DNA from 4 places in the Chryseobacillus diguaensis genome. Region 3 is predicted to be linked to each of the others. Evidence: riboswitches for the same ligand, from Rfam matches in the RefSeq annotation. Region 3 holds a riboswitch; each other region holds the start of a gene.

Region 1 (6,158 bases), on a different contig from region 3:
GAATACAGGAATGGTTTGGCGCACTTCAGCTATTTTTGAAAGCTCGAGCCTTGCGTAAGGAGACCCTTCTTCACTGCCCGCTTCTGCGAGAATTTTTACCATTGGATTTTTCGGATCAGATCCTGAACGATTGTATGCTATGACAAAGCATTGATTCTCAATGGCTCTTGCTAAGAGAAGAGTCCGCCAATGATCAAGTCTTGGCACAGGCCATTTTGCCACAACAAAAAGGACTTCCGCAACGCGGACTGCATGGAAACTGGTCCACCGGGAACCGGATATCATAGCAAATGAGCCCGGGGCAGTTGAGACCTTCAAACGTATACAATCCATTTCCTTTTCCGCCTGTTAGGTAATGATGCTCATTCATTAGACGAAAAAGGTGAAGCTTGGTATATTCATGGATGTTTTCTCAGTCTTTGTTTACTGCAAATAGAGTGTTCGATATGCCCTGTGCCGTTTTTTTAGCAACAGAACCAGCCACAATATGAACCTGATGCAAAATTGCAAGGCTGCTTATAAAAGCAAGCGTTTTTGCACCCTCTGCATCAGCTGTTTCTTCAAGCCGTGTTAAATCATAGCCAGTCGTCCAAAGTTCTGGAAGGACAATAATATCAGGTTTAGGGATCTTGCTGCAGGCAATACTGATTTTTTCAGCAGCCTGCCTTTAATTGAATTCAGGTTCACCAAATTTTTATATCTAGCTGAATACAGGATATGTAAGGATTCATTTCATTTATGACGCCATTTTCAGAAAAATTTTTCTTTACAGACTCTTAATTACACTATAAGATTTGTGATTAGAATTTCAAGAATTTTTTGAGAAGGTGTTATGAAATGAAATCCTTTGAACAATCTGAGCTTTTAAAACGCCTGCCATCCCAATTCTTTGCAGCACTTGTTAAGAAAGTGGGACAAGCGCTAAAGGAGGGCTATGATGTCATTAATCTCGGACAGGGGAATCCTGATCAGCCAACACCCTCTCATATCGTTGAGAGGTTAAAAATAGCTGCTGAAGACCCAAACAACCACAAATATTCTCCATTTCGAGGGAAAAGCGAACTAAAGAAAGCTGTTGCTGATTTTTATCTTAGGGAATACGATGTAGAGATTAATCCTGAAACTGAAGTAGCTGTTTTATTTGGAGGAAAAGCTGGCCTTGTTGAAATACCTCAATGCCTGCTTAATTATGGAGATATCGCAATGGTGCCAGATCCGGGCTATCCTGATTACTGGTCCGGTGTTGAAATTGCAGGAGCTTCAATGGCATTCATGCCGCTATTAGAAGAAAATCAGTTTCTTCCGGACTATAAATCGATCCATCAGGATGTTTTAAAAAAAGCTAAGCTGATGTTTTTAAATTACCCGAACAATCCTACTGGTGCAACGGCATCTAGAGAATTTTTTGAAGAAACGGTCCAATTTGCAGAAGAACACAGCCTCTGTATAGTTCATGATTTTGCATATGGAGCTATCGGGTATGACGGTCATAAACCAGTCAGCTTTTTACAGACCGAAGGGGCAAAAGATAACGGAATTGAGATATACACCCTTTCCAAAACATATAATATGGCAGGATGGCGTGCCGGTTTTGCGATCGGCAACAAGTCGGTAATAGAGGCAATCAATCTTTTTCAGGATCATTTGTACGTCAGCTTATTTGGAGCCGTGCAATCAGCTGCCGCTGCGGCATTAACGGAATCTCAGGATTGCGTGAAAGAGCTTGTAGCGATGTATGAATCAAGAAGAAAAGCTCTTGTAGAGTCCTTCCAAGCAATCGGGTGGAAATTTCAAGCTCCTCCAGGGTCATTTTTCGCCTGGCTGCCTGTGCCATCTGGATACACGTCTGTTCAATTTGCTGATTATTTGTTAGATAAAACACATGTAGCAGTAGCACCGGGATCAGGCTTTGGCCAATTTGGAGAGGGGTATATCAGAATTGGCCTGCTGACAGAAGAACACCGAATTAGAGAAGCAGCAGAACGAATCGGTAGGCTCAATTTGTTTTAAAATAATTTATACAATGTTAATGAATAGTGTTAATTTTTGAGCACCTGTTGATTGGAACGGATACGGGAGACTAATGCGGGAGTGCGAGTGAAGGGAGACCCCGCAGGAGCGCAGCGACAGGAGGCTTCAAAACCGCCCGCGGAAAGCGTACGCCTGCTAGCTGCAATCAACAGACAAATTTAACAGAGCTAAAATTTTAAAAAATAGGTTGACAGTAAAATAAAATCTTGGCATAATCCAATTGAATTTAACTATTTTCTTTTTTCGGAAAATTCATGACTTACGATATAATTGAATAACGATTCTTATCAAGAGCAGGTGGAGGGACTAGCCCGATGAAGCCCGGCAACCGACTTAACATGGTTAAGCACGGTGCTAATTCTTGCAGCAGACGCTGGGAGATAGGAAGATTTGTGAAACTTTCAAACATCCTCTTCTTCCTGGCGAAGAAGGGGATTTTTGGCGTTTAAAAGCTTTTAGGAAGGCAGGTTTTACACATTGAGCGAATGGATTGCAACTTATCTTTTACATGATGCAAAGGGTGAGTTTTATAAAAAGGCAGAAGGAATCGCACTTGGACTTACAATTGGATCTTGGACTGATCTGCCGCAGCTGGAAAAAATCCAGCTGGAAAAACACAAAGGAAAAGTACTTGAAGTAACCGCGCTTGAAGAGGATGAACAGGCAAGCCGTTATTTGGGACAAAAAACGAAAAGAGCTTTAGTTAAAATTGCTTATCCATCCTTAAATTTCAGTCAGGACATTCCTGCCATTCTTACAACGGTTTTCGGAAAACTGTCTCTTGACGGGGAAGTAAAGCTAGTAGATCTTGAATTTCCTGTAGAATCTGTCAGTGACTTTAAAGGAGCAAAGTTTGGCATTGAAGGGATTAGGGAAATTCTTGGCGTTCACAACAGGCCTTTGCTGATGAGTATTTTCAAAGGTGTGATCGGAAGGGATATCGATTTTCTTGAAACACAGCTGAGAGATCAGCTGACAGGCGGTGCAGATCTTGTAAAAGATGATGAAATTCTTTTTGAAAATCCAGAAACGCCGTTTGAGAAAAGAATCATTGCCGGCAAAAAAGTCATTCAGCAAGTATTTGAAGAAACGGGCAAAAAGAAACTCTATGCTGTCAATTTGACAGGAAGGACTGCTGAACTTCGGGATAAAGCAAATAGAGCTGTAGAGCTAGGGGCAAGTGCCCTATTGCTGAACGTATTTTCCTATGGCCTTGATGTTCTTCATAGTCTTTCTGAAGATGAAGAAATAATGATTCCAATCATGGCGCACCCAGCTGTCAGCGGTGCTTTAACATCATCGAAATTTTATGGCTTTTCCCACTCTCTTTTGCTTGGAAAACTGGTTCGTTATGCCGGAGCCGATTTCTCATTATTCCCTTCTCCTTACGGAAGTGTTGCTTTAGAAAAAGCTTCAGCACTTGAAATTGCAGAGGAATGTACTGTTCAGCGGGCTATAAAACAAATTTTTCCTGTTCCATCTGCAGGAATTCATCCGGGTCTTGTCCCTTTATTGATCCATGATTTCGGGAACGAATCGATTATCAATGCAGGAGGAGGCATCCACGGACATCCGTATGGAGCTGTAGGCGGGGCAAATGCTTTTAGAGCTGCTATTGATGGGATGCTTGAAGGAATTTCTCTTCATGAAAAAGCGGAAGAAAACCGAAACCTTCAGGCAGCGATCGACTTATGGGGAGCTGAGGAGGTGAAAAGGGATTGAAGCCTGTTTTATTTTGTGACTTTGACGGAACGATAACAGAAAATGATAACATTATTCAAATTATGAAACACTTTCAGCCGACTGGCTGGGAAAACATAAAAAACACAGTTCTATCCCGTGAGGTTTCAGTTCGCGAAGGAGTAGGGAAAATTTTTTCCCTTCTCTCAAGCTCTGAAAAGAATAGCATCATCGAATTTGTCCTTTCCACAGCGTCCATTCGGGAGGGCTTTAAAGAATTTGTCCATTATGCAAAAGAAAATGGATTTCCGCTATACATAGTGAGCGGCGGCATTGATTTTTTTGTGAAGCCAATTCTTAAAGGTATCATTCAGGAGGATTTAATCTATTGCAACTCTGCAAGCTTTGAAGGGGAGACAATCGAAATTCTCTGGCCTCACAGCTGTGACTCAAATTGCCAAAATGATTGCGGTTGCTGCAAACCATCTATCATTAGGCAGCTGACAGAAAAAAACAATGAAATTATTGTGATTGGTGATTCTGTAACGGATCTTGAGGCCGCTAAACTCTCTGATTTTGTCATTGCCAGAGATTATTTGCTGGACAATTGCCGTGAGCTTTCCCTTAGGCATGAATCATTTACTGACTTTTTCGACGTTATGGATATTCTGGAGAAGAGGAGGGTGCTTTCATGAGTCTTCTTGAAGAGCGTTGGAAAGAGCTTGCCGATGTGAAAAGAGAATTGGCAGTAAGAGACTGGTTTCCTGGAACAAGCGGGAATTTAGCTATTAAAGTAGAGGATCATCCTGTCACTTTTTTAGTAACGGCGAGCGGCAAGGATAAGCGGAAAGAAACCGATGAAGACTTCCTTCTCGTGGATGCGAAGGGCAGGGCAATTCATTCAAATGGTTTAAAGCCTTCAGCTGAAACGCTTTTGCATGTCGAAATTTATGAAAAGACAAATGCCGGGTGCAGTCTCCATGTTCATACAGTAGATAACAATGTGATTTCCGAGGTTTATGGCGATGCGGGGGAAGTGACTTTTCAAGGGCAGGAAATCATAAAAGCCCTCGGAAAATGGGAAGAGAATGCCAGTGTCACAGTGCCCATCATTCCAAATTATGCGGACATACCTCATCTTGCTGAAACCTTCTCGAGATATGTAAGCGAGGACACTGGGGCTATATTAATCCGGAATCACGGCATTACAGTATGGGGGAAAAATGCTTTCGAGGCTAAAAAATATTTGGAAGCTTTTGAATTTTTATTCAGCTATCAACTGAAATTGCTAAATCTTAATCTAAAATCAGTTTACAGTTAGACACATAGATTTTAATAAATGGCAGTTTTCGCAAAGATTATTTCTATTCGTATAGTTTTAGAACACTCATAAAGATTAGTTTCGTGGCATCTTTTCTGAAAAATTTGCAACTGTATTCTTGCTCTATATTCCATTTAAATGGATGAAAAGTTTAAGAAAAGAGCCTATTAAATAAACAGAAAGATTTAATATTAAAGGAGGAACACAAAATGGCAACGATTTATTTTAAACATTCACAAAAGAGAATTGAGAATCAAGAGGAAGTAGCAGCTTTTCTTGAAAAAGAAAATGTCATTTATGAAAACTGGGATGTTACAAAGCTTCCTGAACGGCTGAAAGAGAACTATTCATTAACAGATGAAGATAAAGCAGAGATCCTGGCTGTTTTTAAAAATGAAATTGCTGATATTTCTGAGCGAAGAGGATACAAAGCACAGGATATCATTTCCTTATCAGAAAGTACCCCAAATCTTGAACAGCTGCTGAAAAACTTTCAACAGGAACACCATCATACAGATGATGAAGTGCGTTTTATCGTAAGCGGACACGGCGTGTTTGTTATTCAAGGTGAAGATGGTCCCTTTTTTGATGTCGAATTGAATCCTGGTGACCTGATTTCTGTTCCTGAAAACATTCGCCACTATTTCACTCTTCAGGAGGATCGCAAGGTGGTAGCAATCAGAATATTTGTCACTGCTGAAGGATGGGTACCCATATATGAAAAGGATGAAATAAAAGCCTGAATACGATAAAAAAAGGATTGACTGGCAAGCATCAGCCTTTCTCTGTGTTATTCAGCGGAGAAAAGCTGTTTTTTGTTTTTCATTCAATCCTTTTTCCGTTGTAAACGAATAGTATTGTGGTTCGTCTATCCGTAAAAAGTCATATGTTTTTTTTCTTCTGTATAAAATTTCATGCGATCCTCCAATGTACCTGTATGCAGTTCAAATTTATGTCCATCTGGGTCAGAAAAATAAATGGATGCTAAATCCTTTTCATTCCTTTTTCGGCCGGGAATAATGAATACTTTCAATTCATCCAATTTCTTTTTCCAGCTTTGAACATCCTCTTTAGCAATGGAAAAAGCAATATGGGTGTATGACTCATAAATCTCCTTCCTTGGTAT
Region 2 (6,158 bases), on a different contig from region 3:
GGGTGAGCGGATGAAAGCCTCTTCTTTGAAGAGGTTTTTTGCATGAATCCGAATTTGTTTGCAGCATAATGTCCAATTTTTACAACTCGAGTGTGTTCAGAACAGCATGAAAATAAGCTTGAACAATGAGAAGGAGGAAGAAAAATGTCAGACAAACAATATCGCCAGGAAACAGTTGGAATTCATGGAGGATTGAATGCGGACCCGATAACAGGTGCGAGAGCTGTGCCCATTTATCAGTCTAATGCCTATTTATTTAACAATACAGATCATGCAGCCAATTTATTTGCTTTGCAGGAACAGGGTTATATTTATACACGAATTCATAATCCGACAGCAACAGTACTTGAGGAGAGAATAGCAGAACTTGAAGGAGGAATCGGGGCGCTTGCCGTTGCAAGCGGGATGGCGGCTATTACTCTTTCCATTTTGAATATTGCAGAAGCTGGTGATGAAGTAGTTGCGGCTTCTACTTTATATGGCGGAACCTATAATTTATTTGCAAACACCCTTCCGAAATATGGTATAAAAACGACCTTCGTCAATCCTTCAAACCCTGAAAATTTCCGCAGTGCTATTACGCCAAAAACAAAGGCTGTATTTGCAGAAACAATTGGAAATCCAAGTTTACTGGTTATTGATATTGAAGCTATAGCAGATATAGCTCATGAATCAAATATTCCGTTAATCGTGGATAACACATTTGGTACCCCTTATTTATGCAAGCCGATCGATTTTGGAGCGGACATTGTTGTCCACTCTGCAACGAAGTGGCTCTTAGGGAATGGAACAACACTTGGGGGAATTATTGTTGATGGCGGTAAATTTAATTGGAATTCTGAAAAGTTCCCTGGATTTGTCACACCTGATCCGAGCTATAACAACCTCGTATATGCTGAAGCACTTGGGGAGGCTGCTTACATAGCAAAAGCAAGGGTTCAGCTGCTTAGGGATTTAGGTCCAGCAATTAGCCCGTTCAATGCCTTTCAATTTACCCTTGGCCTTGAAACTCTGCATGTCAGAATGAAAGAACATATTGCCAATACGAAAAAAGTGGTTGCCTATTTAGAGGAACATCCAGGCGTTGACTGGGTGTTATATCCAGGTCTCGAAAATCATCCTTCAAAGCCGCTTGCAGACAAGTATTTGCCAAAAGGGGCCGGCGCTGTAGCGGTGTTTGGGATATCCGGCGGAAGAGAGGCAGGCAGCGAACTCATCAACAATGTCAAGCTATGGTCGCATGTTGCCAACGTAGGAGATGCGAAGAGCCTGATTATTCATCCTGCGAGCACAACTCATCAGCAGCTTGACCATGATGAGCTGATTCAATCAGGAGTGACGGAAGACCTCATTCGACTCTCTGTAGGGATTGAACACATTGATGATCTGCTTGAGGATTTAGAGCAGGCAATTGAGAAAGCGACAGGAAAAAAATCGGATTACCTTGTGCCTCAGGCATGACAAAACCTTCTGAAAAAACAATTCTAATAGTTGACGGAAGAAAATATCCGTGTTATAATCACCTTCGAACCTAATTAAGCGTATTAATGCGCTAATTGAATAAACGATTGTTCTCTTATCAAGAGAGGTGGAGGGACGTGCCCTATGAAACCCGGCAACCGTCAGTTAATCTGAAATGGTGCCAATTCACTCAAAGCAGCTGGCTGTTTTGAAAGATGAGAGAAAGGCGAAGACTCCTATTCAAGCCTTTCTGCTCATTTGTGCAGAAAGGCTTTTTCTGTTCCCAATCGTTTACTAATTTAAATGCTAAAGAAGGTGATTTAATGATTAAACTATCCGAAGTTTCAAAAACCTATTCTACAAAAACAGGGAATATTACAGCTGTTGACAATGTAAACATTCAAGTTGATAAAGGCGAGATATACGGCATTATTGGATACAGCGGTGCTGGAAAAAGTTCCTTGATCCGCCTGCTCAATGGCTTGGAAAAACCTACTGGCGGGACTGTTGAGGTTGCGGGGAAAAGGATGGATCAGATCGGAGAATCTGGATTAAGAAAAGCACGGCAGCAAATCAGTATGATCTTCCAGCATTTTAATCTCCTCTGGTCCAGAACCGTCAGTGAAAATATTGGGTTTCCTCTTGAAATTGCGGGAGTTCCAAAAGCTAAAAGGCTGCAGCGGGTGAAAGAATTAATTAATCTGGTTGGACTTGAAGGCAGAGAAAATGCCTACCCATCACAGCTAAGCGGAGGACAAAAACAGCGTGTCGGCATTGCGAGAGCGCTGGCCAACAATCCTCAGGTACTCCTTTGTGATGAGGCTACCTCAGCGCTGGATCCTCAAACAACAGATTCAATCTTAGATCTTTTGGTAGATATTAACAAAAGACTTGGCTTGACGATTGTTTTAATAACACATGAGATGCATGTAATCAGGAAAATCTGCCACAGGGTAGCGGTTATGGAAAACGGAAGAATTGTAGAAGAGGGTAAAGTGCTGCAGGTTTTCCAGCGTCCTGAACAGCCAATTACAAAGCGGTTCGTTCAGCAGATTACAGAGCCGGAAGATGCAAAAGAAACCATTGACCTATTGATCAAGCAATATCAGACAGGCAAAGTGGTTCAGCTGACATTTGTAGGAGACTCAACCGGCCAGCCGGTCATTAATGAGCTGATCAGAGAGCACCAAGTGAACGTAAACATTCTTCATGGGAAAATTACTCAGACCCAAAGCGGTGCATATGGAACATTATTTCTTCATCTTGAAGGAGAAGACAGCGAATTGAACCATGCTCTTGTCTTTCTTAAACAGCAGAAAGTAGAAGTGGAGGTGATTCCGAATGCTTAGTCAGCTTTTACCTGACGTGGTTTGGAGTGATCTTTGGAATGCCACCTATGAAACGCTCTATATGACAGTCATTTCCGTTGTGTTTACCTTTGTCCTCGGAATGCTCCTAGGATTGCTTCTGTTTTTAACAGGACGGGGAAACCTGTGGGAAAACAAAGTTTTATATATTATCGTCTCAGCCATTGTCAATGTGTTCCGGTCGATTCCATTCATTATCTTAATCATATTGCTCCTTCCATTTACTAAAATTCTTGTTGGTACCATTCTTGGTGCAGATGCTGCCCTGCCCGCTTTAATTATCGGTGCGGCACCCTTCTATGGAAGAATGGTTGAAATTGCCCTTCGAGAAATTGATAAAGGTGTTATTGAAGCAGCTAAATCAATGGGGGCAAAAACCAGTACAATTATTTTTAAAGTGCTGCTGCCTGAAGCAATGCCTGCTTTAGTATCAGGCATTACCGTAACAGCGATTGCGACTGTAGGCTTTACTGCAATGGCAGGGTTCGTTGGTGCTGGCGGACTTGGGGATTACGCATTCTTAGACGGATTCCAGCGCGACAGCATCCAGGTAACGGCTATTGCCACCGTGTTCATATTGATCATTGTTTTTATCATCCAAATTATTGGAGACTTACTTACTAAAAAACTGGATAAACGCTAGGGGGAAAAAAGAATGAGAAAATTATTATTAACCTTTATTACTGTTTTAACTGTTGCAGCGCTTGCTGCATGCGGCACAAGCGGTGGAGCTGGCCAAAAAGGAACCCTTGTCATTGGGGCATCCAACGTACCACATGCTGAAATACTTGAAAAAGCGGAACCGCTTCTTGAGAAAAAAGGCGTTAAGCTGAAAATTATTAAATTCAAAGACTATGTATTGCCGAACAAATCTTTAGCAAGCAAAGAACTTGATGCCAACTACTTCCAGCACATGCCTTATATGAAGGCCCAAATGGCTGAAAACAAAGATTACAATTTTGTAAATGCAGGCGGTATTCACATTGAGCCGATCGGTGTTTATTCTAAAAAATATAAAAAGCTTGAAGAGCTTCCTAACAACGCCCAAATTATCATGAGTTCTTCTGTAGCCGATCATGGCCGCATGCTGACACTTCTTGAGAGCAAAGGTTTGATTAAATTAAAGCCAGGCGTTGATAAAACAACAGCTACAGTAAAAGACATTGCTGAAAATCCTAAAAACCTTAAGTTTAAAACAGATGTAGAAGCAAGTTATCTTCCTCAAGCTTACAAAAGCGGTGAAGGGGATGCAGTCCTAATCAACACAAACTATGCCATCTCTGCAGGCTTGAATCCTCTTAAAGATGCTATTGCGCTTGAAGGTGCGGATTCTCCATATGTAAACATCATTGCAGTGCGCAAAGGCGACGAGAACAGAAAAGAAATCAAAACACTTGTTGAGGTTCTTCACAGCAAAGAAATTCAAGACTTTATTAAACAAAAATACAAGGGTGCTGTCGTACCAGTCAGCAACTAATTTTTGGCTAACCATTGCAATTTGATTCATAACACCCAGCAAATGTCCATACGGTATGAAGCTTGCGCATATTATAATAGTAGAAAAGAGGGATGCCAACAGGCATTCCTCTTTTTTTTATCCGTTTAATTCTGAAAATTGAGTCCTTTTTCCTTGTGAAGGAAGAGGGATTAGAAATCCTCTTAGGGCCCTTAAGTTTAAATTTTCCGTACATATTGATAGAATTACTTGTGTAAGCGGTGACAAACAGAGGGAAGGTGTGAATAGGAGTGAGAGTTAATTTTAAGAATCTCACCATACAGGTAATCATTGGGATTCTGATCGGGATCGGCGTGGGATTTATTTTTCCATCATTCGGCGTTCAGCTAAAGGTTCTTGCTGACGTTTTTATTAAAATGATCAAAATGGTAATTGCACCGATCATATTCATGACGATTGTCGTTGGGATTGGCGGTATGGGGGATTTAAAAAAGGCAGGGCGCATTGGAGGAAAAGCGCTTATCTATTTTGAGATTGTAACTACGCTGGCCCTTGCAATTGGGATCATTGTTGTCAATCTGGTGCAGCCTGGAGCAGGGATTTCAACAAATTCAGTAAATGAAGGTGATGTTGCACAGTATTCTGAGGCGGCTACCTCTGAAACTAGCCACGGGGTTGTAGGCTTTCTTACTGATATCGTGCCTGATAATGTTGTTAGTGCAATGGCCAGCGGAGATTTGCTTCCTATTCTCTTTTTTGCTGTTTTGTTTGGTGTGTCAGCAGCAGGGTTAGGTGAGAAATCAAAGCCAGTACTAAATTTTTTTGAAAGGCTGACAGATATCTTTTTTGGAATTGTCAAAATTGTGATGAAGGTTTCACCTATAGCTGCAGCTGGTGCCATGGCCTATACAATAGGTCAGTTTGGCCTGGGCTCACTTGTATCTCTTGGAAAATTAATGGGCTCTGTCTATTTAACAATGTTTTTGTTTATTATCGTCATTCTCGGAGGAATCGCGAAATTTTATGGATTCAATATTTTTAAGTTTATTTCTTATATAAAAGAAGAGCTGCTTCTTGTTTTAGGAACATCTTCTTCCGAATCTGCTCTTCCAAGCCTTATGAAGAAGCTCGAGAATTATGGATGTTCTAAGTCTGTTGTCGGACTCGTTGTGCCTACTGGCTACTCGTTTAACTTAGATGGAACATCCATCTATTTGTCCATGGCAGCGATGTTTATCGCACAGGCCTACCATAAAAATCTGTCCCTTGGTCAGACAATTACCTTAATTGCTGTTTTGATGCTAACCTCAAAAGGAGCCGCTGGGGTTACTGGTTCAGGATTCATTACGCTTGCTGCGACCCTTACAGCCTTTCCAATGGTGCCTGTAGCGGGAATTGCCCTGATTATCGGTATAGACCGCTTTATGTCAGAAGCGAGAGCTATTACCAACATTATTGGGAACAGTGTGGCAACAGTCGTCATTTCTAAATCAGAAAATGAATTTCATCCACCTGCTCAGAATAAGACAAATGATTCAGGCATCACGCTGGCTAAATAACTCCAAAAAAGCTGACAGAAGCTCCTTTCTTTGGATCTTTTGTCAGCTTTTTAAAATTCCTTGTAAAGTTATCTGACAAAAGGAAAGAAAGCTATTCCTGCATATGGGATACTCTTCTCAAGGAAGCTGCAAGAGCAGCTATAAAAAAGGAGATGACTTGAAAATGAAAGCACCGGAACTGACAATCCCTTGTGAAATTTCTTCAGGCATTCATCTTAAGAAAATATTGTCTTATGTAGAGAAAATGAGTCAGCTGAACAGCTATATCCTTGTGGAAACAAGCGAAACAACGGTTAATGCAAAAAGCTTATTGGG
Region 3 (6,158 bases):
AAGAAAAATCTTTTCGGACAGGATAATCATACTGTGCTTTTTTCATAATGCTGATGCTTCCGTCAGTTTCAAGAATGGCATGTTGAATTTCTCTCAAGGAAAAAACACCTTTTGACCGGACCATATGCTGCACCTGGTTAATATCTATCTTTTCTTTTTTTAGATTTTCTTTTACAAGTTTGCCATCTTTAATAATAATGGTCGGACATCCTTCCAGAACACTTCTCGTTGCATTAAATTTCTGGGTAAGAAATTCCACCATGTAGATGAGTAATCCCCAAATAACAATCGCGAAAATGATTTCTGAAATTCCGATATCTTTATCAAAAACCGCATTTCCGACGAGTTCTCCTAATACTAGGGCTGAAATAAAGTCAAAGGTTGTTATCTGGGTTATCTGAGTTTTTCCAAGTATCCTGGATATAATGAACAAACAAATAAAGCCGAGAACCAGTTCTAATGCTATTCGAAAGAAATCCATTCATATCACCTATCCATAGCGTGTACGATAACAGGATATTTAAACCAGTTTTTTAAACAGGATGGAAAAATAAATGAAGCATTGTTTAAATAAGTGTTTAACTACTGGAAAAGAGGGAGTATTTTTGAAAGGGAAGGGAGAGAACCTATATGCTGATCAAGTGGATACAGTGCAAAGTTAGCAGCGGGCAAAAACAGCTTTTTTCAAAAGCTCAGGAGGAATGGGCAGCATTAGAAAAAGTAAAGGGGTTTATTGGACAAGCTGGCGGATGGAGTCTGACATCTCCTGATGAGGCTTGTATCGTTTCATTATGGCAGAGCCAGGAGTCCTATGAATATTTTATGAAGCAAGAGCATGATGAAATCTTCCTGAATAGCGGCCAGAAATCAACCTATAAAAGGATCTCAGTGTCTCTATTTGAAGGACCATCCTTCACCCAATTGAGCTCCTTTGAACATTTGAATTTTTTATTCCTATCAGAGGAAAAGACTGATTTAGATGAGACAACCCTCTGTTTAAACGGAAAAAATAAAAAGAACGGAAGAAATATCTATATTTCGATCAGCGAGTTTCCCATCAATCCAATTGAAAAGGGAACGTCAGTTGAAATCGAAAAAAGATGGACCGTTCTTAAAATGCACTAATAAAGTTTTTTAGTGTAGCTTTCAGCCAAATTCTTCTCAATATTTTTTTGAGAAGTGTTCGAAAGTCTGGCATGATGAAACAGAATTTCTGGTGCAGATGGAAGGGTATCCCATATGTAGTAAAGAGCGCTAGCAAAGAGTAGCTTCGTGGCACCTTTTATTAAAATTTGCAGAAATAATCTTGCACTGAATTTGCTTATTTGGATGATAAAAAAGTTTAAGAAAAGATCCTAAAAAACAAAAGACAGCACAATGCTGTCTTTACAGTTTAATTGAGGCGCTTTTTTGTCATTGTTACATGAGGAATGCCGGCATCCATGAATTCATCTGAGACGACCGTGTAGCCAAGCCGTTCATAAAATGGAACAGCCTGCGTTTGTGCATTGAGCTTGAAGGCTGGGAGATTCGGTGCGGCAATATTTTCGAGTTCGTTCATGATCATTTTACCGGCGCCTTTTCCTCTGTACTCTTCAAGAATACAGATGCGTTCAAGCTTGCCATAGCCGTCTGCTTCCCGAATTCTCCCTGTGCCTACCGGCATATTTTCATCATAAAGGACTACATGAACGGCCCTCTCATCATGTTCATCCAATTCTTCTTCTCTTGGCACATTCTGTTCCTCTACAAATACCTTGAAGCGTACATCAAATGCATCTCTTAACTCTTTTTCATTTTGTACAACTGAAACGCGCATTAAGCTTCTCCTTTACCAAGAATATAAGTCTCGTATACTGTCCAAGACCCGTTATCCAGCTGATAAAGAAGATGGAAGCGGTCAATTGTTTCTTCGTAATGAACCTCAGTCATTTTCAAGCTGCCCAAAACATCTGAATGCTCCTGTTCAGAAAGATTTTGGCCAATGGTTATATGAGGAACGAAAGAATATTCTTCTTCGCCTTCAAGGGTTCCCTGATGAAGAAGCTGACGCAGTTTTTCGAGTTCTTCGGTCGGTTCAACCTTAAAATAAATCACACGGTTAACAGGTTCAAAGGAGCTGAACTTTTTAATGGTGATTTCAACAGGGTCTATCTGTTTCCCAACTTCACGGAGCTCTTTTGAAATAGCATTAATGTCCTCGTCATGCGCTTCAAAAGGGGCTCTTAGAGTTAAATGCGGCGGAATCAAAGCATAATGAGGGTCATAGCGTTTTCGATAAGAATTCGCCAAGTCTTGTAATTTTTTTGATGGGAATAAGGCTATCCCGTACTTCATACGTGTTCCCTCCTAATGTAGAAATTCATGTAATGTAAAATTTAGCCTGTCTTTTTTATAGCATCGCTTTTAACGTTTTTTCCAAAAGCGGCTGCCAGTAAGTCCAGGTGTGATCCCCTTCAAATTCTTCATAAGTATACGAAAATCCTCTTTTTTCGAGTAATTTTTGCAATTCCCGGTTAGGAGTCACAAAATCTTCATGAGTTCCCTTTGTTGTTGGCACATTGGTTTCCCTTTCCCCTATTTGGTGATAGATCGATAATTTCGGTTCCCCTTTAAAAGAAGAAACGGCTTCAAGCACTTCGGCGTTTACTAGAGGGGACTGCAGGATCACTTTACCGAAAATATTCGGATAATCAAGTCCCGTCATTAAGCCAATAGTAGCTGCGAGGGAATCACCAATAAGTGCCCTGCCTTGACCAACTTGATAAGTAGGAAACTCCTTATCCAGAAATGGAACAAGTTCATGTGCAAGAAATCTTTTGTAAGCGGCAAACTGGGAACCATCGGGATGATATTTTTCCCACCGGTTGTTCCTGTCGATGTAAGGTACACCTACGACAATCACATTATCAATTTCTTTGCTTTCCATCAACTTTTCAATCAGCCGGGGAACCCTTCCAAGCCTGAAATAATCCTGGCCATCCTGGGCAATCAGGAGGGTATATTTATAAAGCGGGGAGAAGGTTTTCGGCAAATAGGTTAATATCGTCATCTCTTCGTTTAATGCTCGCGAAAATAATGAAGTCTCTTTTACAATTCCTGTCTGCTTCTCCATTCCAAATCCTCCAAGCTGCAAATATAGTATGAAACGCTTTCAACATTTTAACATGAAATAATAAAAAATGCTTTTTGCACCATCATCATAATAGAAAATAAAGAATCTTTTCATGAAACACTTGAAAAAAACATAGATTTCCTGTAGAGTTATACAAAATTCATATTTTTCTAAATGTTACATCTTATCAAGAGAGGCAGAGGGACTGGCCCTGTGAAGCCTCAGCAACCGGTCAAATGAAGTAAAGATTTGCTTATTTTGCACGCGCAATGCGTCAGAGTATAGATCTCACTTCATTTGCCAAGGTGCTAAATCCAGCAAGCAGATGCTTGGAAGATAAGAGGAAGCCGCCTTGTAAATAAAGCCTTCTTCTTAATCGAAGAAGGCTTTTTTGATTTTTGAATGAAAACAATGAAAAGGAAGAGGGATATTTATATGAACCAGCGTATTGAAACTATTCTTGCACAAATCGGAAACAGAAGTGATCAGGTAACAGGTGCTGTGAATCCTCCCATCTATTTAACAACCGCATATCGCCATACAGGTATTGGAGAATCCACAGGGTATGACTATGTAAGAACAGGCAATCCGACAAGAAATGTAGTGGAAAAGGCGATTGCAGAGCTTGAAAATGGAGATAGAGGATTTGCCTTCAGTTCGGGGATGGCTGCTATTCAAACGATTATGGCCTTGTTTAAGAGCGGTGATGACCTGATCGTTTCTTCTGATCTTTACGGCGGCACTTATCGTTTGTTTGAACAGGAATGGCGAAAATACGGTTTATCCTTTCAGTATGATGACTTTTTCGATCTTGATGAAACCGAAAAAAAGATCACAGCTGACACAAAAGCCATTTTCCTGGAAACACCAACAAATCCGCTTATGCAGGAAGTTAATATAGAAAAAATTTCACGTCTTGCGAAAGAGCATGATCTTCTGGTGATTGTCGATAACACATTTTATACACCAGTCCTGCAAAAACCAATTGATCAAGGCGCCGACATTGTTATTCACAGTGCAACAAAATACCTTGGCGGCCATAACGATGTTCTGGCAGGACTTGTAGTTACAAAGGGCGCAGAGCTGTCTGACGAAATGTATGTTCATCAAAATGCTATTGGAGCTGTTCTGTCTCCTTTTGATTCCTGGTTATTAATCAGAGGGTTGAAAACATTGTCCTTGAGAATGGAGCAGCATAACCGGAATGCCAAGGAGCTTGCAGCGTTTCTTGAAAGCTTGCCGGAAATTGCAGATGTTCTTTATCCAGGAAAAGGCGGAATGCTTTCGTTCAGGGTTCAGCATGAAAAGTGGGTAAATCCTTTTCTGAAAAGCTTGAAAACCATTACCTTTGCGGAAAGTCTTGGCGGTGTTGAAAGTCTTATTACTTATCCTGCAACGCAAACCCATATGGATATTCCAGAAGAAGTACGCATTGCAAACGGAGTCTGTAACAGGCTGCTCAGGTTTTCAGTAGGAATTGAACATATTGAAGATTTGAAAGCAGATTTACAGCAGGCATTTGAGAACATAAAGGAGGCTGAAAAAATTGAGCAATACTGATTGGTCTATGCAAACCAAGCTATTGCACAACAAACATAAATTTGACAGTGAGACAGGGGCTGTAAGTGTACCGATTCAGCATGCCTCAACCTTTCACCAAATGGACTTTGATTCTTTCGGGAAGTATGACTACAGCCGTTCAGGAAATCCAACAAGGGAAGCGCTGGAGCAGGCGATTGCAGAATTGGAAGGGGGGGCACGCGGTCTTGCTTTTTCCTCAGGAATGAGTGCTATTTCCACTTCATTTCTGCTGCTTTCGCAAGGGGATCACGTTTTAGTATCAGAAGATGTTTATGGAGGGACATTCCGGATTGTGTCAGAGGTGCTAAGCCGCTTTGGCATTGAGTATACGTTCACGGATATGACGAATTTGCATGATGTGGCATCTAAAATCCGTCCGAATACGAAAATCATCTACATTGAAACACCATCTAACCCTCTGTTAAAGGTTACAGATATAAGAGGCATCGTGAAGCTTGCAAAAGCAAATAACTGCTTAACTTTTTTGGATAATACGTTTTTAACACCAGCGCTGCAGCGGCCGCTTGAGCTTGGTGTCGATGTTGTCCTTCATAGCGCTACAAAGTTTTTATCCGGGCACAGTGATGTGGTGGCAGGGCTTGCTGTTGCACGAGACGCCGAACTGGGCAACAAGCTGTATAAGCTGCAGAACTCTTTTGGAGCAATTCTAGGGGTACAGGACTGCTGGCTTGTCTTAAGAGGATTGAAAACATTGCATGTGAGACTGGAACAATCAACGGCATCAGCAAGGAAGGTAGCGGAGTACCTGTCAAAGCAACCTGCAGTTGAAGAGGTTTATTATCCAGGATTAACGTATCATCCCGGATATTCCATTCAGCGTTATCAGGCTGATGGGCCGGGAGCTGTGCTGTCATTCCGCCTTGAAAATGAAGCTGCCGTAAGAACTCTTGTTCAAAATGTAAAGCTTCCTGTTTTTGCAGTTAGCCTTGGTGCAGTTGAAACGATTCTTTCCTACCCGGCTAAAATGTCACATGCAGCCATGCCGAAAGCAGAGCGGGATGCAAGAGGAATCACAGATGGCCTGCTTAGACTGAGTGTCGGTTTGGAAAAAGCTGAGGATCTCATAAAAGATTTTGAAGAAGCATTAGAAAAAGTTCCGGCGAAAAAGGCTCATTATCTCGCAAAAAGCAGATGACCAATTGGTTGTCCGCTTTTTTTTTTGGCTCAGTTAAAGCTTAAGGGTGATTTTTACACCTTATTGTTGATTGGAGCGGTTGCTGAGACTCCTGCTTAGAATAGCGTGTCAAGGGAGACACACAGCAGGAGCAAAGCAACGAGGAGGCTCTAAGGTAAGCCCTCTAAAGCTTGAGTGCCTGCTAGCTGAATCAGCAGCCAAGTCTAACAGTTTTTTTTAGAAAGGCTGTTTTCGCAGAGATTGTTGTTTTTCGTACATGCTCTTATCACGCATTTAGACTAGCATTGGGTCATCATTTCTTAGAGT
Region 4 (6,158 bases), on a different contig from region 3:
CTTGAGCCTTTTTCAGATATGCGTCTTTATCATCCCATGTCGCAGAAGGGATGAGAATTTCACCAGGTACTCCAGGGACATGCAGCGGAATCTTCAGGCCGAATATTTCATCTGTTGATGTTTCGGCATTTTGAAGATCACCTTCAAGAGCCGCCTGTACCATTGCCCGTGTATATTCAAGCTTCATCCGTTTGCCGACTCCGTATTCCCCTCCGGTCCAGCCAGTATTGACAAGGTATACTTCTACTTCATGCTCTGCAATTTTTTCACCGAGCATTTCCGCATAAACATTTGCTCTAAGCGGCAGAAATGGTGAGCCGAAGCAAGTAGAGAAAGTAGCCTGTGGCGATGTAATGCCTCTTTCCGTACCTGCAAGCTTGCTCGTATAACCGCTCAAGAAATGGTACATAGCCTGTTCTTTCGTCAGCTTGCTGATTGGAGGTAGTACTCCGAAGGCATCAGCAGTCAAAAAGATAATCGTTGAAGGATGGCCTGCAACACTTGGCTTTAGGATGTTATCAATGGCTTCAAGAGGGTAGGCTGCACGAGTATTTTCTGTGTAAAAAACATGATCGTAATCAGCCGCTCTTGAATCATCATCCACAACCACGTTTTCTAAAACAGAACCGAAACGGATGGCATTATAAATTTGCGGTTCTTTTTCAGCAGAAAGATTAATGCATTTCGCATAGCATCCGCCTTCAATATTGAAAACGCCTCTGTTTGACCAGCCATGCTCATCATCTCCGATTAACTTGCGGCTGGCATCAGCACTGAGTGTTGTTTTGCCTGTGCCGGAAAGTCCGAAGAAAAGGGCCACGTCTCCCTCCTGGCCAACGTTTGCCGAACAGTGCATCGGCATGATTCCCTGTTCAGGAAGCAAATAGTTTATAATGGAGAAAATGGATTTCTTCATTTCTCCTGCATATTCAGTCCCTCCAATTAGGATGGTCCTTTTTTCAAAGGAGATAATAATGAAGGTTTCTGAATTTGTTCCGTCTGTCTCAGGATCTGCTTTAAAGTTTGGAGCGGAGATAATCGTGAAAGGGTTCTCATGTTTAAGCAGATCATCACCCTCCGGACGAATGAAAAGCTGATGGGCAAAAAGGTTATGCCAGGCAAATTCGTTCACAACCTGGATCGGCAAGCGGTATCTTTCGTCGGCACCTGCAAAACCTTTAAATACAAACAGCTCATTCTTTTCCTTTAAGTAGCTGACAACTTTGATATACAGTTTTTCAAAAGCCTCTTCTGTAATCGGCTGGTTTACTGTACCCCAGTCAACTTTATCCTCTGCAGAAGCTTCCTTAACGATGAATTTATCACGGGGCGACCGCCCAGTGTAAGCGCCTGTAGTTGCGCGAATAGCTCCAGTTGAGGTCAGAACAGCTTCATCTCTGGATAAAACCTTTTCAACGAGCTGTGGTACAGATAAGTTGTGAAAAACATTTTCTCCAGATAGTAATTGTGCAAGCTCATTTGTGATTGTAATTGTATTCATCCACATACCCTTCCTTTGCTTGGTAGTCACTGCTCTAATCCTATTTGTACCAATAATTAGCACTATTGGTCATTTACTCATAAATAGTATAACACATTTAAGTGAATAATCTATACTAATTAATGCGATTTATGCCAAAGCTGTTCATTTGGTACGACTAATTATCAAATCCCATGTTTAATTGGTTTTTGGGACAGGTTTATGTTTTATATAATAAATCATCTCATTAATGTTTTCTGCAAATTCATAGAAAAACCTTTAAAAATTTCTCTTTTAATAGAACCTTCTAAAAAAAATAGGGCGTGTCATTTTTTGTTGACAATTGACAGAACTCTGGGGTAATATATGACTTTGAACGGATTCTCTTATCCCGAGCTGGTGGAGGGACAGGCCCTATGAAACCCAGCAACCTGGTTATCGAAAAAAAACGCTTTGGAATGGCAGCACAAAAAATAGTGTGTGCCAATGAAAAAGCCTTTTTTCAGGCAAAGGTGCTAATCTGAGGCAAGGCAACAGGCCTTGAACGATAAGAGCGAAAGGCAGACTACAATCCCTTTCCTCTTTAGGAAGGGATTTTTTTGTACTTCTCTTTTCTTACAAAGCAGTTAGGCAAGCTTTGCAGAAAAGAGTTAGATGAAAAATGCTCAAGGATTTATCTGATTCCAAATTATAACCAGACGTTTCAATCTAACTTTTCATTTTAGAAAGATCGTTTAAAAGGTAAAGATAAAAGGGAATGAGTTCCGTCTCAGCAAGAAATCATGTAACCAAAATAAATGAGTCAAAGGAGGAAACAGAATGACAAAAAATCGCCGTCTATTTACATCAGAATCTGTTACGGAGGGACATCCGGATAAAATTTGTGACCAAATTTCAGATTCCATTCTTGATGCCATCATTGCAAAAGATCCGAATGCGCGTGTAGCTTGTGAAACATCCGTTACAACTGGCCTTGTCCTCGTTAGCGGAGAAATTACTACAACAACCTATGTTGACATTCCAAAAATTGTCCGTGAAACAATTAAAGGAATCGGCTATACTCGGGCAAAATACGGATTTGATGCAGAAACTTGTGCTGTATTGACTTCCATCGATGAACAGTCTGCTGACATTGCAATGGGAGTGGACCGCGCTCTTGAAGCAAGAGAAGGACTAATGACAGATGCTGAAATCGAAGCAATCGGTGCAGGAGACCAGGGCTTAATGTTCGGTTATGCCAACAACGAAACAAAAGAATTGATGCCTCTTCCAATCTCATTAGCTCATAAGCTGTCTCGCCGTCTTACAGAAGTACGCAAAGAAGAGATTCTTCCTTACCTTCGTCCAGATGGTAAAACACAGGTTACAGTTGAGTATGATGAGAACGATAAGCCTGTTCGTATTGATACAATTGTTATCTCTACTCAGCATCACCCTGAAATAAGCCTGGAGCAAATTCAGCGGAATCTGAAAGAGCATGTGATTAAACCAGTTGTTCCTGCAGAGTTGATTGATGAAAATACAAAGTATTTCATTAACCCTACAGGCCGCTTTGTTATAGGAGGTCCTCAAGGGGATGCTGGTCTTACTGGCCGTAAAATTATCGTAGATACTTATGGCGGTTATGCTCGCCACGGCGGCGGTGCATTCTCTGGTAAGGATGCTACTAAGGTTGATCGTTCAGCAGCTTATGCTGCACGCTATGTAGCTAAGAACATCGTGGCAGCAGGTCTAGCAGACAAGTGTGAAGTTCAGCTTGCATATGCCATTGGGGTTGCTCAGCCTGTTTCCATTTCGATCGACACTTTTGGTACTTCAAATGCAACTGAAGAGCAGCTTGTTGAAGCAGTTCGCGAAAACTTTGACTTGCGTCCTGCAGGCATTATCAAAATGCTTGATCTTCGCCGTCCAATTTATAAACAAACAGCAGCTTACGGACATTTTGGCCGTAATGATCTTGATCTTCCATGGGAGCAAACAGACAAAGTGGAAGCACTGCTTGCTTCCGTTAAATAATCGTCTTACATCCAAAAGCCTGGGAAAAAAATTCCCGGGCTTTTTTGAGTCCACTGAAATATTCCCGGTACGAAAAAAGCCTTTAGCCAATGTAATACGGCCTGAGGCTTTTTCTAAACAGTCATTTTTTGAAACATGATCATGTATATAAGCTTGGAATAATGGCGTTACGCATAACGAACTTCATCAAGCTCAATCAAAACATCTTCGTATTCTTTTAAAAGTCCGTCAAAAATTTGGTCCCATGTCTGTGAGAGAGCATATTTTCTGGCATGATATTTCATTTCCTTACGAAGACCTTCATTGCCCAGCAATCGGCCGATTGTTTGAATGAAATCTTCTGCATTTCTTGGTTCGCATAATGAACCGGTTCTGCCTTCTTGTACGATGTTCTTTACACCGCCTGAATTTGCGCCAACAACTGGCGTTCCGCAGGCAAGAGCTTCCAGTACAACATTTCCGAAGGTTTCTGTTGGAGATGGAAATACAAATAAATCAGAACCCGCGTACAGTCGCGCAAGATTTTTGCCGCTTAAATAACCGGCGAAGGTCATATTATCCGGCGCCTGCTTTTCCATCTCGGTCTTGGAAGGACCATCTCCGACAATGACCCAATGAACTTTGTCTTTCATGGATGCCGGGAGCTGATGGGATATCTTCATCAGTGTTTCAATATCTTTTTCAGGAGCGAGCCGGCCTACATATGTTAAAATATATTTTTCTTTAATGCCGTATTCATGATGAAGATCAAGATCTTCAAAATCGGGCTTGAATAGGGAGCAATCAACCCCGCGGCCCCAAATATGAAGATTGCGGAAACCCTGTTTTCTCAGCTGATCCTTTGTTTCCATTGAGGGAACAAAAATTTTCTGGAACGGTCTGTGAAACCAGTGCATATACTTCCATAAAAATTTCGAGAAAAATTGCAAATCATAATAGTCAAGGTATTGATCAAAATCTGTATGATAAGAGCCTACAACTGGGATATTCAATTTTTTCGCATAGTGCAGTCCGCAGAATCCGATGTTAAAGGGTGTAGCTATATGGATGAGGTCAGGCTGAAATTTCTGAAGCTCTGCCTTGACCTGAAGCATATTGGGCCACGCTACCCTGCATTCCGGATATAAAAAGAACGGGAAGCTGGCAAATCGGTGAATATGACTGGAAAAAAGGGACTCCTGTGTGCTTTCAGGAGCGAAAACTTTGTATTCATGTCCCTTTGTATCTAAATAATCAGTGAACCGTTTTAATGTACGCGCAACTCCGTTAACATCAGGAGCATACGTATCTGTAAATAATGCTATTTTCAATTGAATCCCCCCAGAGCTTAAGATCGGACCAAATCTCTTTTTAGGACAACATCTGGTTTGAAATAATCTGACTTACGGCCAAAAAGCTTAACATGCTTGTGGAAGTTCCCAGTAAGAAACCTGCAAGAACATCCGACGGGTAATGAAGGCCAAGATAGATCCTTGAAAGGCCAACGCTAATTCCAAGCGGGATCAGAACAATAGCAAGACCGGGCATAAACATAAGGAGCGGGACAACGATTGAAAAAACCGCTGTAGTGTGCCCAGAAGGGAATGAATGATCCTCCAAAGGATTTGCAGGAACTTTTGTTTCATGAAGTGTGATATATGGACGCTTGCGCGGGTAGAGTTTTTTCACGATGGCAACTGGTATATGGCTGAGCGCAAGAGCTGCTGCACTCGCGATTCCTGCAAAACGCAACGCTCCTGAAGTAAAAATAATAAGGAAGAGACAAACAAAAATGGTTGAAGCAGCTCCGCCGACATGAGTAATATTCCTGAAGTAAAAATTCAAAGCTTTACGGTCAAAATGACGGTTCAAGCTGCGAAACAGTCTACATTCAAAATGATACATGTTTGCAATGAGTTTAGTCTTCATCATAGATGCTCCTTTACCCCTTTTCTTATCATTGTAAGTTAGAAATATTTAGTTAATAATAAGATATTGTAAAGAATTCCAATCATTTCTTTGCAAATTCTTTAAAAATTTTTAGAGAAGAGTAAAAAGGGTTTCTTTTTATGTTTTTCGTCTTATGAAGCGTTTTTAAAAAAGACTGTTTTCGCAGAGATTGTTGTTTTTCGTACATGCTTTTATCACGCATATAGACTAGCATCGGGGCATCTTTTTTTAAAAGTTTTTGCCATCCCAATGGTTTCAAGGACTATATATAGAATCATGAGCGACAAAGCTTAAGAAAAGAGGCTTAAAAAAGCCGGTGATTTATTTTATGAATCATCCGGCAATGATAACATAAACATAAAGCCTTTTATGAAGAATGAGTTATAGAATTGGTGTTTTTATACAACTGTCCTTTATCAACGTATTCCTGCCGGATCCGGTTCATATCTTTTAAGTCCTCTTCCGTCAGGGTTCGGACGACTTTGGCAGGTCTGCCGAATGCCAGGGTGCCAGGAGGTATTTTTTTTCCTTGAGGAACTAAGCTGCCTGCACCTATAAAAGCACCCTCGCCTACTTCGGCACCATCAAGAATAATGGAGCCCATGCCGATAAGAGCATGCTTTCTAATAATGGAGCTGTGAAGGATGACTTGGTGGCCCACAGTAACCTCGTCTTCAATAATGAGGGGATTATCAGGACTTTGATGAAGGCAGCATTGATCCTGAATGTTAAC

What was found. Region 3 has a riboswitch for S-adenosylmethionine ahead of ACOT8F_RS04620 (methionine biosynthesis PLP-dependent protein). Riboswitches for the same ligand answer to the same signal wherever they lie in the genome.
Region 1: it holds a riboswitch for S-adenosylmethionine, as region 3 does, so the genes downstream of both, mtnW (2,3-diketo-5-methylthiopentyl-1-phosphate enolase) here and ACOT8F_RS04620 (methionine biosynthesis PLP-dependent protein) in region 3, are expected to answer to the same signal.
Region 2: it holds a riboswitch for S-adenosylmethionine, as region 3 does, so the genes downstream of both, ACOT8F_RS10730 (methionine ABC transporter ATP-binding protein) here and ACOT8F_RS04620 (methionine biosynthesis PLP-dependent protein) in region 3, are expected to answer to the same signal.
Region 4: it holds a riboswitch for S-adenosylmethionine, as region 3 does, so the genes downstream of both, metK (methionine adenosyltransferase) here and ACOT8F_RS04620 (methionine biosynthesis PLP-dependent protein) in region 3, are expected to answer to the same signal.

Annotation. Positions count from the first base shown of each region.
Region 1 covers NZ_JBMKNV010000013.1:55,145-61,302, reverse strand. The annotation lists partial or broken gene ACOT8F_RS17255 (carbon-nitrogen family hydrolase) at 1-731, opposite strand, end outside; gene ACOT8F_RS17250 (pyridoxal phosphate-dependent aminotransferase) at 838-2,010, shown strand; SAM riboswitch class I at 2,313-2,418, shown strand; gene mtnW (2,3-diketo-5-methylthiopentyl-1-phosphate enolase) at 2,509-3,753, shown strand; gene ACOT8F_RS17240 (2-hydroxy-3-keto-5-methylthiopentenyl-1-phosphate phosphatase) at 3,750-4,406, shown strand; gene ACOT8F_RS17235 (methylthioribulose 1-phosphate dehydratase) at 4,403-5,032, shown strand; gene ACOT8F_RS17230 (1,2-dihydroxy-3-keto-5-methylthiopentene dioxygenase) at 5,242-5,775, shown strand; partial or broken gene fosB (metallothiol transferase FosB) at 5,901-6,158, opposite strand, start outside.
Region 2 covers NZ_JBMKNV010000005.1:222,684-228,841, reverse strand. The annotation lists gene ACOT8F_RS10735 (O-acetylhomoserine aminocarboxypropyltransferase/cysteine synthase family protein) at 145-1,461, shown strand; SAM riboswitch class I at 1,574-1,683, shown strand; gene ACOT8F_RS10730 (methionine ABC transporter ATP-binding protein) at 1,785-2,810, shown strand; gene ACOT8F_RS10725 (methionine ABC transporter permease) at 2,803-3,471, shown strand; gene ACOT8F_RS10720 (MetQ/NlpA family ABC transporter substrate-binding protein) at 3,484-4,305, shown strand; gene ACOT8F_RS10715 (dicarboxylate/amino acid:cation symporter) at 4,575-5,843, shown strand; gene ACOT8F_RS10710 (HPr family phosphocarrier protein) at 6,007-6,158, shown strand, end outside.
Region 3 covers NZ_JBMKNV010000002.1:361,497-367,654, forward strand. The annotation lists gene ACOT8F_RS04595 (YetF domain-containing protein) at 1-481, opposite strand, end outside; gene ACOT8F_RS04600 (YdbC family protein) at 631-1,125, shown strand; gene ACOT8F_RS04605 (GNAT family N-acetyltransferase) at 1,394-1,819, opposite strand; gene ACOT8F_RS04610 (YjcG family protein) at 1,819-2,337, opposite strand; gene ACOT8F_RS04615 (alpha/beta hydrolase) at 2,393-3,115, opposite strand; SAM riboswitch class I at 3,297-3,458, shown strand; gene ACOT8F_RS04620 (methionine biosynthesis PLP-dependent protein) at 3,551-4,675, shown strand; gene metC (cystathionine beta-lyase) at 4,683-5,852, shown strand.
Region 4 covers NZ_JBMKNV010000003.1:352-6,509, forward strand. The annotation lists gene pckA (phosphoenolpyruvate carboxykinase (ATP)) at 1-1,501, opposite strand, end outside; SAM riboswitch class I at 1,864-2,034, shown strand; gene metK (methionine adenosyltransferase) at 2,300-3,496, shown strand; gene ACOT8F_RS05120 (glycosyltransferase family 4 protein) at 3,664-4,806, opposite strand; gene ACOT8F_RS05125 (phosphatase PAP2 family protein) at 4,847-5,404, opposite strand; gene ACOT8F_RS05130 (gamma carbonic anhydrase) at 5,793-6,158, opposite strand, start outside.